DNA from 2 places in the Cytobacillus sp. QJM3NY_8 genome. Region 2 is predicted to be linked to the other one. Evidence: a T-box and tRNA genes for the amino acid it is inferred to sense, from the RefSeq annotation. Region 2 holds a T-box; the other holds one or more tRNA genes.
The links. A T-box is a leader RNA that pairs with one kind of tRNA and senses whether it is charged. The one in region 2 lies ahead of argS (arginine--tRNA ligase), so its partner is inferred to be a tRNA-Arg.
Positions count from the first base shown of each region.

Region 1 (6,589 bases), 1.0 Mb from region 2:
TGCCAATCAAGCTGTTCTTTGTCTTTCCATTCGGAAAACTGCCCAAGTTCGCTCCCCATGAAAAGAAGCTTCTTGCCGGGGTGGGCAATCATGTAGCCAAGCAGGAGCCTGAATTGCGCAAATTTTTGCCAGTAATCTCCGGGCATTTTATCAAGCAGCGATTTCTTTCCATGGACAACTTCATCATGTGAAAAAGGCAATATGAAGTTTTCCGTAAAAGCATACAAAAGCGAAAAAGTCATCTTTCCATGAACATCAGATCGCCTCTCAGGTGCTGTTTCCATATATGTAAGAACGTCATTCATCCAGCCCATATTCCACTTGTAATGAAAACCCAGCCCTCCATAATGGACTGGTGCAGTCACTTGCGGCCAGTCTGTTGAATCCTCTGCCATCATGAGAAAGGAAGAATCATATTGCGAAACAACTTTATTTAAGTTTTGCAGAAAACGGGTGCCGAATGGATTTTCTGTCTTTCCATCCCGGTTAGGCCAATAGATAATATTAGCCACCGCATCAACCCGAAAGCCATCAATATGATATTTTTCCATCCAAAAAACAGCGTTGGAAATAAGAAAGCTTTGAACTTCATTTTTGCTCAGGTCAAAATTAGCTGTCCCCCATACTCGGTTCTCTCTGTCGCCTTCTGTTTCATACTCATACAAATACGATCCATCAAACTGGTAAAGGCCGTGGGCATCTTTGCAGAAGTGTCCCGGTACCCAGTCCAGAATGACCCCAACACCCTGCTGATGGCACTGATCAACAAAATACATAAAATCATGCGGGCTGCCGTAACGGCTTGTAACAGAGTAATAACCTGTTCCCTGATAGCCCCAGGAAGCGTCGAGCGGATGCTCAATTAGAGGAAGCAATTCTATATGCGTAAACCCATGCTCCACCACATAAGGAATGAGTTCATCTGCAAGCTCCCTGTATGTAAACAGACTTCCAGACTCTTTTTGCTTCCACGAACCCAGATGAACTTCATAAATGACTGCAGGCTCCGTATAAATAGGCTTCATTTCTTTTTTTTGCATCCATTTGCTGTCATTCCACTGATATCCGTCAAGCGAATATACTATAGATGCTGTATTGGGCCTTACTTCTGAAAAAAAGCTATAAGGATCAGCCTTTAATACCACTTCCCCTTTCTTTGTTTCAATTTCATACTTATACAAGGCACCTTCCATGTTTCCATCCAGCTGAATAAACCAGACACCTTCATTATTCACTCTATGTAAGGTATAGCCTTCTCCATTCCAATCATTAAAATCACCGACTAATCTGATAATTTCAGCGTTCGGTGCCCATACGCAAAAACGGGTAATCACTTCTCCGCCATTTGAAACTACATGTGCACCAAATAACTGGTGACTCTCATAATATGTCCCTTCATGGAACAAATGCAGCTGGTAATCGGTTGGAACCAAAGTATCCACTACCATCCTTCTCCCCACCCAGTGTCGTTTCTTTTGACTTTCCTGTTATATTCGTGAGACGTGAGAAAAATCCTTGTAAAAGTTTTTTTAATTTTATGACAACAACATTCAAATCCCGTTAAAAACCGATAGCATTCTGCCCAATCTAACAGTCTTCGACATAATCTCCGGTAAACTTAGACAAAATAAAACAAAGTATGCAAGCAAAAAATGAAAGGAGAATAATATTTTGAGCAATAAAGAAGAGGAATTTTTATTAAACGAGGCATCAAAAGATGAAATAAGAATTCCGATATTTGAAGCACCGGATGGAAAGATTATGGCCACCGGGGATATGTTTAGAGGCCCCTATACGGGAATATCTTCTGAAATCGATTTGAATAATCCAGGCAATAAATTAAGCAAGGCAGAAGAGAGGTTTGATTAAAAAACAGAGAAGCAACTAACCGAGGGCAGGCTGGAACAGAAAAGACAACAAAAAAGCTGCCAACAAATTGTTGACAGCTTTTTTGTATGACCCCTACGGGATTCGAACCCGTGTTACCGCCGTGAAAGGGCGGTGTCTTAACCGCTTGACCAAGGGGCCAATATGGCGGAGAAGGAGGGATTTGAACCCTCGCGCCGGTTACCCGACCTACACCCTTAGCAGGGGCGCCTCTTCAGCCACTTGAGTACTTCCCCATATATGGCTCCGCAGGTAGGATTCGAACCTACGACCGTTCGGTTAACAGCCGAATGCTCTACCACTGAGCTACTGCGGAACAATAATATAAAATGGTGGGCCTAAATGGACTCGAACCATCGACCTCACGCTTATCAGGCGTGCGCTCTAACCAGCTGAGCTATAGGCCCATTTTGGAGCGGGTGAAGGGAATCGAACCCTCATCATCAGCTTGGAAGGCTGAGGTTTTACCACTAAACTACACCCGCATAAGGTTCTAAAATGGTGGCTCAGGACGGAATCGAACCGCCGACACAAGGATTTTCAGTCCTTTGCTCTACCGACTGAGCTACTGAGCCACATATTATTTATTTTTTGTAAAAATGGCGGTCCGGACGGGACTCGAACCCGCGACCTCCTGCGTGACAGGCAGGCATTCTAACCAACTGAACTACCGGACCAGATTGCGGGGGCAGGATTTGAACCTGCGACCTTCGGGTTATGAGCCCGACGAGCTACCGGACTGCTCCACCCCGCGATAATATTATTAAATATATGGAGGAGGAAAGGGGATTCGAACCCCTGCGCGGTTTGACCCGCCTGTCGGTTTTCAAGACCGATCCCTTCAGCCGGACTTGGGTATTCCTCCGTATAAATGAAAATGGTGGACCTTGTAGGACTCGAACCTACGACCGGACGGTTATGAGCCGTCTGCTCTAACCAGCTGAGCTAAAGGTCCAGCATCGATGAATTAAATGGTAGCGGCGGAGGGGATCGAACCCCCGACCTCACGGGTATGAACCGTACGCTCTAGCCAGCTGAGCTACACCGCCGAAGTGTTAAAATATTTATGGTGGAGCCTAGCGGGATCGAACCGCTGACCTCCTGCGTGCAAAGCAGGCGCTCTCCCAGCTGAGCTAAGGCCCCAATAATAAATGGTCGGGAAGACAGGATTCGAACCTGCGACCCCTTGGTCCCAAACCAAGTGCTCTACCAAGCTGAGCTACTCCCCGTATATAATGGCGCGCCCGAGAGGAGTCGAACCCCTAACCTTTTGATCCGTAGTCAAACGCTCTATCCAATTGAGCTACGGGCGCAATGTTAAATTCTACTGGTGCCGAGGACCGGAATCGAACCGGTACGGTAGTCACCTACCGCAGGATTTTAAGTCCTGTGCGTCTGCCAGTTCCGCCACCCCGGCAATAAATGGAGCGGAAGACGGGATTCGAACCCGCGACCCCCACCTTGGCAAGGTGATGTTCTACCACTGAACTACTTCCGCATAAAGAATGGTGCGGGTGAAGGGAGTCGAACCCCCACGCCTTGCGGCGCCAGATCCTAAGTCTGGTGCGTCTGCCAATTCCGCCACACCCGCAATATGAAATTAAAATGGTGAGCCATGAAGGACTCGAACCTTCGACCCTCTGATTAAAAGTCAGATGCTCTACCGACTGAGCTAATGGCTCATAATTTTATGAGACTACCTAAAGCCTGTTATGTGCAGTCAGATGTTCCAAAGCTAAACGCTTTGTCACAGATTGCTATTCGGATGTAGAAATTCACTGATGCTGCAATCTGCTCTACCGACTGAGCTAATGGCTCGTTGAAATGGTGCCGGCGAGAGGACTTGAACCCCCAACCTACTGATTACAAGTCAGTTGCTCTACCAATTGAGCTACACCGGCAGCTTGTACATTTAAATTAATGGTGGAGGATGACGGGATCGAACCGCCGACCCTCTGCTTGTAAGGCAGATGCTCTCCCAGCTGAGCTAATCCTCCATTATTAACGCCCGGCAACGTCCTACTCTCACAAGGGGACAGCCCCTAACTACCATCGGCGCTGAGAAGCTTAACTTCCGTGTTCGGTATGGGAACGGGTGTGACTTTCTCGCTATCGCCACCAGACTATTTTCCAAAGACAAGTTTTATTATACCGTCTTTTTAGGATTTTTCAAGAGAAAATTTCATATTTTTCATTCTCTCAAAACTAGATAATGCATGAAGAAGCATTTGCCGAGTATTCACCAATGACTTGTCTAGCTTCGGCTCCTAACTTCTCGGCCGTTTCGATCCGTCCCTCCAAATCCCAAAAACAGGATTTGAATGGCCGGCTCTCCAACGTCTCTCGAAGTTGAACAGTCGCCTCCACTTTTCGTTTTGGTTAAGTCCTCGATCGATTAGTATCAGTCAGCTCCACATGTCGCCACGCTTCCACCTCTGACCTATCAACCTGATCATCTTTCAGGGATCTTACTAGCTTGACGCTATGGGAAATCTCATCTCGAGGGGGGCTTCATGCTTAGATGCTTTCAGCACTTATCCCTTCCGCACATAGCTACCCAGCGATGCCTTTGGCAAGACAACTGGTACACCAGCGGTGCGTCCATCCCGGTCCTCTCGTACTAAGGACAGCTCCTCTCAAATTTCCTGCGCCCACGACGGATAGGGACCGAACTGTCTCACGACGTTCTGAACCCAGCTCGCGTACCGCTTTAATGGGCGAACAGCCCAACCCTTGGGACCGACTACAGCCCCAGGATGCGATGAGCCGACATCGAGGTGCCAAACCTCCCCGTCGATGTGGACTCTTGGGGGAGATAAGCCTGTTATCCCCGGGGTAGCTTTTATCCGTTGAGCGATGGCCCTTCCATGCGGAACCACCGGATCACTAAGCCCGACTTTCGTCCCTGCTCGACTTGTAGGTCTCGCAGTCAAGCTCCCTTGTGCCTTTACACTCTGCGAATGATTTCCAACCATTCTGAGGGAACCTTTGGGCGCCTCCGTTACTTTTTAGGAGGCGACCGCCCCAGTCAAACTGCCCACCTGACACTGTCTCCCGCCCCGATAAGGGGCGCGGGTTAGAATTTCAATACAGCCAGGGTAGTATCCCACCGACGCCTCCACCGAAGCTGGCGCTCCGGCTTCTCAGGCTCCTACCTATCCTGTACAAGCTGTACCAAAATTCAATATCAGGCTACAGTAAAGCTCCACGGGGTCTTTCCGTCCTGTCGCGGGTAACCTGCATCTTCACAGGTACTATAATTTCACCGAGTCTCTCGTTGAGACAGTGCCCAGATCGTTACGCCTTTCGTGCGGGTCGGAACTTACCCGACAAGGAATTTCGCTACCTTAGGACCGTTATAGTTACGGCCGCCGTTTACTGGGGCTTCGATTCAAAGCTTCGCTTGCGCTAACCTCTCCTCTTAACCTTCCAGCACCGGGCAGGCGTCAGCCCCTATACTTCGCCTTGCGGCTTCGCAGAGACCTGTGTTTTTGCTAAACAGTCGCCTGGGCCTATTCACTGCGGCTCATCAGGGCTATTCACCCTAATGAGCACCCCTTCTCCCGAAGTTACGGGGTCATTTTGCCGAGTTCCTTAACGAGAGTTCTCTCGCTCACCTTAGGATTCTCTCCTCGCCTACCTGTGTCGGTTTGCGGTACGGGCACCTTTTCCCTCGCTAGAGGCTTTTCTTGGCAGTGTGGAATCAGGAACTTCGGTACTAAATTTCCCTCGCCGTCACAGCTCAGCCTATGTGGTAACGGGATTTGCCTCGTTACCGGCCTAACTGCTTGGACACGCTAATCCAGCAGCGTGCTTACCCTATCCTCCTGCGTCCCCCCATTGCTCAAACGGTAAAGAGGTGGTACAGGAATATCAACCTGTTGTCCATCGCCTACGCTTTTCAGCCTCGGCTTAGGTCCCGACTAACCCTGAGCGGACGAGCCTTCCTCAGGAAACCTTAGGCATTCGGTGGATGGGATTCTCACCCATCTTTCGCTACTCATACCGGCATTCTCACTTCTAAGCGCTCCACGGGTCCTTGCGATCCCGCTTCAACGCCCTTAGAACGCTCTCCTACCACTGACATCGTAAGATGTCAATCCACAGCTTCGGTGATACGTTTAGCCCCGGTACATTTTCGGCGCGGAGTCACTCGACCAGTGAGCTATTACGCACTCTTTAAATGGTGGCTGCTTCTAAGCCAACATCCTGGTTGTCTAAGCAACTCCACATCCTTTTCCACTTAACGTATACTTTGGGACCTTAGCTGGTGGTCTGGGCTGTTTCCCTCTTGACTACGGATCTTATCACTCGCAGTCTGACTCCCATGGATAAGTCTTTGGCATTCGGAGTTTGTCTGAATTCGGTAACCCGATGGGGGCCCCTAGTCCAAACAGTGCTCTACCTCCAAGACTCTTACTACATGAGGCTAGCCCTAAAGCTATTTCGGAGAGAACCAGCTATCTCCAAGTTCGATTGGAATTTCTCCGCTACCCACACCTCATCCCCGCACTTTTCAACGTGCGTGGGTTCGGGCCTCCATCCAGTGTTACCTGGACTTCACCCTGGACATGGGTAGATCACCTGGTTTCGGGTCTACGACCACATACTCATTCGCCCTATTCAGACTCGCTTTCGCTGCGGCTCCGTCTCATCAACTTAACCTCGCATGTAATCGTAACTCGCCGGTTCATTCTACAAA
Region 1 is NZ_CM149681.1:4,470,939-4,477,527, forward strand. It holds gene glgB (1,4-alpha-glucan branching enzyme) at 1-1,448, opposite strand, end outside; gene AC0VZ9_RS22860 (hypothetical protein) at 1,672-1,869, shown strand; tRNA gene AC0VZ9_RS22865 (tRNA-Glu) at 1,957-2,028, opposite strand; tRNA gene AC0VZ9_RS22870 (tRNA-Ser) at 2,033-2,123, opposite strand; tRNA gene AC0VZ9_RS22875 (tRNA-Asn) at 2,129-2,203, opposite strand; tRNA gene AC0VZ9_RS22880 (tRNA-Ile) at 2,218-2,294, opposite strand; tRNA gene AC0VZ9_RS22885 (tRNA-Gly) at 2,299-2,372, opposite strand; tRNA gene AC0VZ9_RS22890 (tRNA-Phe) at 2,387-2,462, opposite strand; tRNA gene AC0VZ9_RS22895 (tRNA-Asp) at 2,488-2,564, opposite strand; tRNA gene AC0VZ9_RS22900 (tRNA-Met) at 2,568-2,641, opposite strand; tRNA gene AC0VZ9_RS22905 (tRNA-Ser) at 2,660-2,752, opposite strand; tRNA gene AC0VZ9_RS22910 (tRNA-Ile) at 2,766-2,842, opposite strand; tRNA gene AC0VZ9_RS22915 (tRNA-Met) at 2,860-2,936, opposite strand; tRNA gene AC0VZ9_RS22920 (tRNA-Ala) at 2,955-3,030, opposite strand; tRNA gene AC0VZ9_RS22925 (tRNA-Pro) at 3,040-3,116, opposite strand; tRNA gene AC0VZ9_RS22930 (tRNA-Arg) at 3,124-3,200, opposite strand; tRNA gene AC0VZ9_RS22935 (tRNA-Leu) at 3,216-3,304, opposite strand; tRNA gene AC0VZ9_RS22940 (tRNA-Gly) at 3,311-3,385, opposite strand; tRNA gene AC0VZ9_RS22945 (tRNA-Leu) at 3,394-3,478, opposite strand; tRNA gene AC0VZ9_RS22950 (tRNA-Lys) at 3,494-3,569, opposite strand; tRNA gene AC0VZ9_RS22955 (tRNA-Thr) at 3,713-3,788, opposite strand; tRNA gene AC0VZ9_RS22960 (tRNA-Val) at 3,809-3,884, opposite strand; rRNA gene rrf (5S ribosomal RNA) at 3,894-4,010, opposite strand; rRNA gene AC0VZ9_RS22970 (23S ribosomal RNA) at 4,263-6,589, opposite strand, start outside.
Region 1: it encodes a tRNA-Arg, which carries the amino acid that the T-box ahead of argS (arginine--tRNA ligase) is inferred to sense. The anticodon was not compared.

Region 2 (6,589 bases):
CTCCGATTATACACCATCACGCAGAAAAAGTAAGAGAATTTTGCTGAATGTTGTAAAAAAGTTCAGAATTCTAGCGCGAGTATATTTTCCATTCCCTTGTTTTCTTATCAAACACAATCTTCGCCTCACATGGCTCTTTCACAATGGCCTCATACTCGTCATACATATCATCCATATTCGCAAAGTCGCCAATAATCCAAATAGGAATTTCTATCCGGACCCGATTCTGTTCGATATCCTTAATGGAAAGTACCGCTCCCTCTTTCATAAGAGACTTTAAGGAAGGCAGGACATCTCTGGTGATAGGAGGATACGTCTTTTTCTTTTTTATGCCAAGGAGCGTTTTTTCGACTTTCATCTGTCCCATTTTACCGGGGATTACTTCCCCAAGCATGCGGTAAAAATCGTTCAGATCGCGATAATATGTACGGTTAAACCAGCCATCATCATGGGCCAGGTACACATAGCGATTGCTCAGATAATTGTAAAAAGGCGGCTTAAGATGTTCCTTGACATGGCCGAGATAAAGAAGCTCAGCAATTGTCTGGCCGGGAAGCTCATTCACCGCTTCCTCTTCCTCGAAATCAATCCAGCAAAAATCGCCATAGCCATATACATCATCCTCAACCAGCCTGCCCAGCTTGTCCCTTGACACATAATCGAACATCGTGTGGGTATTAAAGTCCCCATGTTCAAAACGATGCTTTAACAACAGCAGATTGTTAATAGAATCGGAAAGAGTTTGGGCAAACTCTGCAAACTCAATTCCATAAGTCATCACATACTGATCCTGTTCATTAAGATGGATGTAGATGAGATCACGAATAGCATGATTCCTTCTTTTCAATGACGAAACCTCCGAACCGTTACCCAAAGTGGTGTTTTCAAAGAAAAGCACTGAGCTAGACAGATAAGAATAGCGCAAGCGCCTTCACAAATTAGTAAAAAGACAGCTTCTTTTTGAAACTGCCTGTTAAACATCCAGTATTTTATTCTCTTATTGTAGCAAAAATAACTGAAAATATCTTTGCCGATGAGAAAAAATTTTAAATTGCAGCCTGCCCGGTTTTTTGAAAATACAGGAAACCATCATGCTGATTCATTCGTCTAACTACATGCAGAGAAAAAATGTATTCTGTTCTCCATTGTAAGGTTTATTTTTCTTTGTTAGGATAAAAATGTAAAAAGGTACAGAAACCAGGTGTATACAAATGAACAAGAATAATAGATTCTCAGACCGGTTCGATTGGACGTTATGCTTTCTTCTGCTGCTATTTTTCCTCATCAGCTGCATCGCTATTTACAGCGGACAATCCTCCAATCAATATGAAGGGAATTTTGTCGTCTCACAAATAAAAAATTATGTTGTCGGAGCTATCATTGTGGCAATTGTCATGTATTTTGACAGCGAGCAAATCAGAAGGCTTACTTGGCTGCTGTACGGTTTAGGCATCCTATTGCTTGTCGGGTTATTCATTGCACCGGAAAGCATTGCACCAGAGCGCAAAGGGGCTACATTGTGGTATATCATTCCTGGACTTGGTTCTGTGCAGCCCTCAGAGTTTGTTAAGGTATTCCTTATCATTGCCCTCAGCAAAGTCATCGCTGACCACCATCTGAAATATCAGGCAAAGACTGCAGGCACGGACTTTTTCCTTCTAATCAAATTAGGGGCAGCCACATTGCCTCCATTAGGATTGATTATTATTGAAGACCTGGGTACCGCCCTTGTCATCATCGCCATATTAACTGGAATCATCCTGGTTTCCGGGATCACCTGGAAAATCCTTGTTCCGATTTATGGAATCCTTGGCGCTTTCGCGGGAACGGTGCTCTATCTGGTCATCATAGCACCGGAGATTTTAGAGAAGTACCTTGGGATAGACCCCTATCAGTTCAGCCGAATTTATTCCTGGCTTGACCCGGTTAATCACAAGCAGGGAGCCGGAATGCAGCTGTACAACTCCATGCTCGCAATCGGCTCAGGATTAATATCCGGAAAAGGGTTTACTGACAGACAGGTGTATGTGCCTGATGCCCATACTGATTTTATTTTTAGCGTCATTGGCGAGGAGTACGGCTTTTTTGGTGCAAGTGTAGTAATCAGCCTTTTCTTTCTGCTCATCTATCACTTAACTAAAACCGGCTTGGAGACGACCGACCCTTTTAATACCTATATTTGCGTCGGGGTCATCAGTATGATCACCTTCCATGTATTTCAAAATATCGGTATGACTATTCAGGTACTGCCAATCACCGGCATTCCGCTGCCGTTTATCAGCTACGGCGGAAGCTCGCTTATGGGAAACATGATGGCGATGGGCCTGATTTTCAGCATCCGGTACCATCACAGAACTTATATGTTTTCAACGGATTCAAATTATGTTGCAAAATAATTCCAACAGCGTATAATAACATTAATATATCTAGTGTCTATGATGAAGAGAGTAGCAAAGGGCTCTTTCCTAAAAGCGAGACAGGGACGGTGCAAGCCTGTCGGGAAATCCTTTCGTGAAGCGCACTTCGGAGATGCATAGCTGAAAGAAAAGTAGGCTATGCCGGGTAAGGAGTCCCGTTACCAAACCCCTTTAGGAAATACGTTCAAGCATATTTTGAAACGTCCTTTCAAAAGAGGTCCTTTGGACAATCAGAGTGGTACCGCGGGTAGATTTCAGCTCGTCTCTATTTTTATATAGAGACGGGCTTTTTTATTTTCCAGGAGGTGTTAATATGATCAATTTCAAAGCTATTTTCACAGCTCAGCTGGCTTCAGTGCTGAATGGGCAGCTTTCTGACGAAGCAATTGCGGACTTAATCGAAACGCCAAAGAATCCGGCACATGGCGATCTTGCTTTTCCCTGTTTTACACTTGCAAAAGCATTCAGGAAGTCACCTGCCTCTATTGCTGGCGAGACAGCGTGCCTGATTCAGGGACCGCATATCGAAAAAGCAGAGGCTGCTGGTCCTTACATTAATATCTTCTTTTCCAAAGAGTCAGCCGGTGCAGTCATAATGGAAAAAATTTTGAACGAAGGAAAAGAATATGGACAGCTGAATGATGGCGCAGGCAAAACAGCCGTGCTTGATTTCTCTTCGCCAAACATCGCAAAGCCCTTCTCCATGGGCCATTTGCGGTCTACGGTCATTGGAAACGCCCTCGGCAGCCTGGCCGAAAAATGCGGTTATACAGCGGTCAGAATCAACCACTTAGGCGACTGGGGCACACAATTCGGCAAGCTGATCACCGCTTATACAAAGTGGGGCAGCCCGGATAAAGTGAAGGAAAATCCCATAAAGGAACTGCTTAGCCTATATATACGCTTCCATGAAGAAGCAGAAGCTAACCCAGCCCTTGAAGATGAAGCGCGTTCCTGGTTCAAAGAGCTTGAAAACGGAAATGAGCAAGCTCAGGCACTCTGGAGCTGGTTTAGAGAAGAATCATTGAAAGAATTCCAGCGGGTTTATGATATGCTTGGCATTCATTTCGACTCATACAATGGTGAAGCTTTTTATAATGATAAAATGGAACCCGTCATAGAGGAACTCATGGCAAAAGACCTGCTGGCTGAGTCTGATGGCGCAGAGGTGGTTCAACTGCCTGATGAAGACCTTCCTCCATGCCTGATAAAAAAATCCGACGGAGCGACTCTGTATGCAACACGGGATCTCGCTGCAGCTTTTTATAGAAAAGAAACCTATCAGTTTGATCATTCCCTATACATTGTCGGTCAGGAACAGAGCATCCATTTCAGGCAGGTTAAAAGCGTTATTAAAAAGATGGGTTATGAGTGGGCGGATAATATGACACATGTCCCTTTTGGCCTCTATTTAAAAGATGGGAAAAAGATGTCTACCCGAAAAGGCAGAGTCATCCTTCTTGAGGAGGTCCTGAATGAAGCAATCCTTCTGGCAAAGACCAATATCGAAGCTAAAAATCCCGGCTTGGAAAACAAAGATGAAGTCGCTGAAGCAGTCGGCATCGGGGCTATTCTGTTCCATGATCTGAAAAATGACCGCATGAATAATATTGAATTTTCACTTGAAGATATGCTGACATTTGAAGGAGAAACAGGACCCTATCTGCAATACACCAATGCCCGGGCCTATTCTCTTCTCCGCAAGGCAGACGATATTCCATCTGCCGAAAATGGGCTATCTGATTCTTACAGCTGGGAAATTATCAAGCTGCTCTATCAGTATCCTGAAAAAATCAGACAATCTTATATGCAGCTTTCCCCTTCTGTCCTGGCTAAATATTTGATTGATGTGGCTCAAGCCTTCAATAAATATTACGGACAGGTAAGAATATTAGAAAAGGATAACAGCATCAAATCAAGACTTGCCCTTGTCAAAGCAGTCACAATTGTTCTTTCCGACGGGATGCAGACACTCGGCATGAAGGTGCCCCGGCAAATGTAAAAGGAGAGGCCATTATGGTCTCTCCTTTTTTGCCTTTGTGCGGGCATTTGCTTTATGCATTTTCACAAGGCTTCTTACTAAAAAGCCGCCGACAAAAATGGCCATCAGCACTAAGCCGGTATAATTCAAATGTATTAATTTCAGAATCACACTTGCCACTGTAGCCATATATAAGGCTCCGAGCATATAGGTGATTTCTTCGTTTTCAAAATAGGAGGTAAGCTTCGCTCCAAATTGTGACCCTATCAGGCCTCCTGTTACGAGTGAAATGCCAATCCAATAATCAATGCTGACAGTGGAAGCGTAGGATAGAAAGCCTGCAGATACGATTAACATGATAGCAAACAAGCTGGTTCCTACTGCTTTCTTCGGCATCATCCCTAAATAGGCAACCGATAAAGGCACCATAATAAAGCCGCCGCCCACACCTAATGTCGTAGAAACAAATCCTGCAAAAAATCCAATCAGAACCATTTTCACAATGGATGGAGAATGTTCAGATGACGGAGCGGCATTGGCTGATTTTTTCCCTCTTTTTAACATGCCCAAAGCAAAATAAGACAGCAGAATGATATAAAACAAAGGAACTGCCCACGCATCCCAGCCCTTTTCCTCAAGAAACAGCACAAAGGGATGGGCGGCCTGAGTAGCTGCCATACCGCTTAGTCCAAGAATCAGCCCTTGCTTAAGCCATATATTCTTCATCCTGATATGAGCGAAGATGCCTGAAAGAGAGGTACCAATTGAAAAAAGCAAACTCGTTGTGATTGCTTCTACCGGAGAAAAGCCAAACAGCATGAGTGTCGGAGTAAGAATGAATCCCCCGCCTACCCCAAAAAAACCAGAGAGCACACTAATAAGCGCTCCGAGCGTAATAAATAAGAGATATTCCATTAAAAAATCCTCACTAACCTGTATGTCTTGCCTATTAAGCGGTACTATATCACTTTACCATAATCAGCCATGGTTATACTGTGGATTTTGAATTTGCTTATTTATAATTATTATAAATAAGTATTGATTTTAATTTGATATTTGTTATAATAAATATATAAATGACTTAGGGGGAATATAAAAATGGAAAAATTACATGCAGCATTAAATGTACAAATCGCAAACTGGAGTGTTCTTTATACTAAATTGCACCGCTACCACTGGTTTGTAAAAGGCCCGCTTTTCTTTACCCTTCATGAAAAGTTCGAAGAATTATATAATGAAGCAGCTGAAGTTGTGGATGAGGCAGCCGAACGCCTGCTAGCCATCGGCGGCTCACCGGCAGCGACACTTAAGGAGTTCTTAAGCATCACTACTCTTGAAGAGTCTAATGGGGAAAAGAAAGCAGAAGATATGGTTGCCGCTCTTGCTTCCGATTATAGACATATTAAAGAACAATTAATTTCTTTAGCACAGCTTGCTGAGGAGCAGGAAGATCAAGTGACAGGCGACTTTGCCATCGGTCTTATGGAAAAATTGGATACGCATATTTGGATGTTAAATGCCTACTTAGGAGAATAATCGATAATTAAGAAAGAGTCAGTGAGAAAAATCACTGGCTCTTATTTTTGTGCAGAAAAAATCTTCCCCTAAAGACTTACTGAGATGTTATGATTGACCTGATTGCCTGATATCATCTTCAGAAGGGAGTATCCATAATGGGAAACTTAAAATATTCATTATTCATTTTTCTTGGCGCATGCAGTTATGGCATTCTGGCATCCATTGTGAAACTCGGACTCCAGGCCGGCTACTCTGTTCCTGAATTGACCGGAAGCCAATATTTATTTGGGCTCCTTTTGCTGTTGCTTTCTTTCCCATTTATCAAAAAAACAAAAATCACCCTTCAACAAACAGCAGCTTTGTTATTGACCGGTGCTTCCCTAAGTTTAACAGGCATTCTGTATGGAATGAGCCTTGATCGGAATCCGGCCTCCATCGCTGTTGTCCTCTTATTTCAGTTCACCTGGATAGGAATTCTTTTAGAAGCTCTATATGAAAAAAAGATGCCCAGCAAAGCAAAAATCATTTCTTCGATTTTGCTAATTATAGGGACTGTATTTGCAAGCAACCTGATTAATTCCGGGTCACATCCTATTCAAGCTGAGGGACTGATCTATGGCTTATTATCTGCGGTAACATTTGCCGTATTCATTTTTGCAAGCGGCAAGGCAGG
Region 2 is NZ_CM149681.1:216,417-223,005, reverse strand. It holds gene AC0VZ9_RS01220 (hypothetical protein) at 71-847, opposite strand; gene AC0VZ9_RS01215 (FtsW/RodA/SpoVE family cell cycle protein) at 1,212-2,396, shown strand; T-box leader at 2,427-2,687, shown strand; gene argS (arginine--tRNA ligase) at 2,734-4,419, shown strand; gene AC0VZ9_RS01205 (sulfite exporter TauE/SafE family protein) at 4,432-5,313, opposite strand; gene AC0VZ9_RS01200 (Dps family protein) at 5,497-5,934, shown strand; gene AC0VZ9_RS01195 (EamA family transporter) at 6,072-6,589, shown strand, end outside.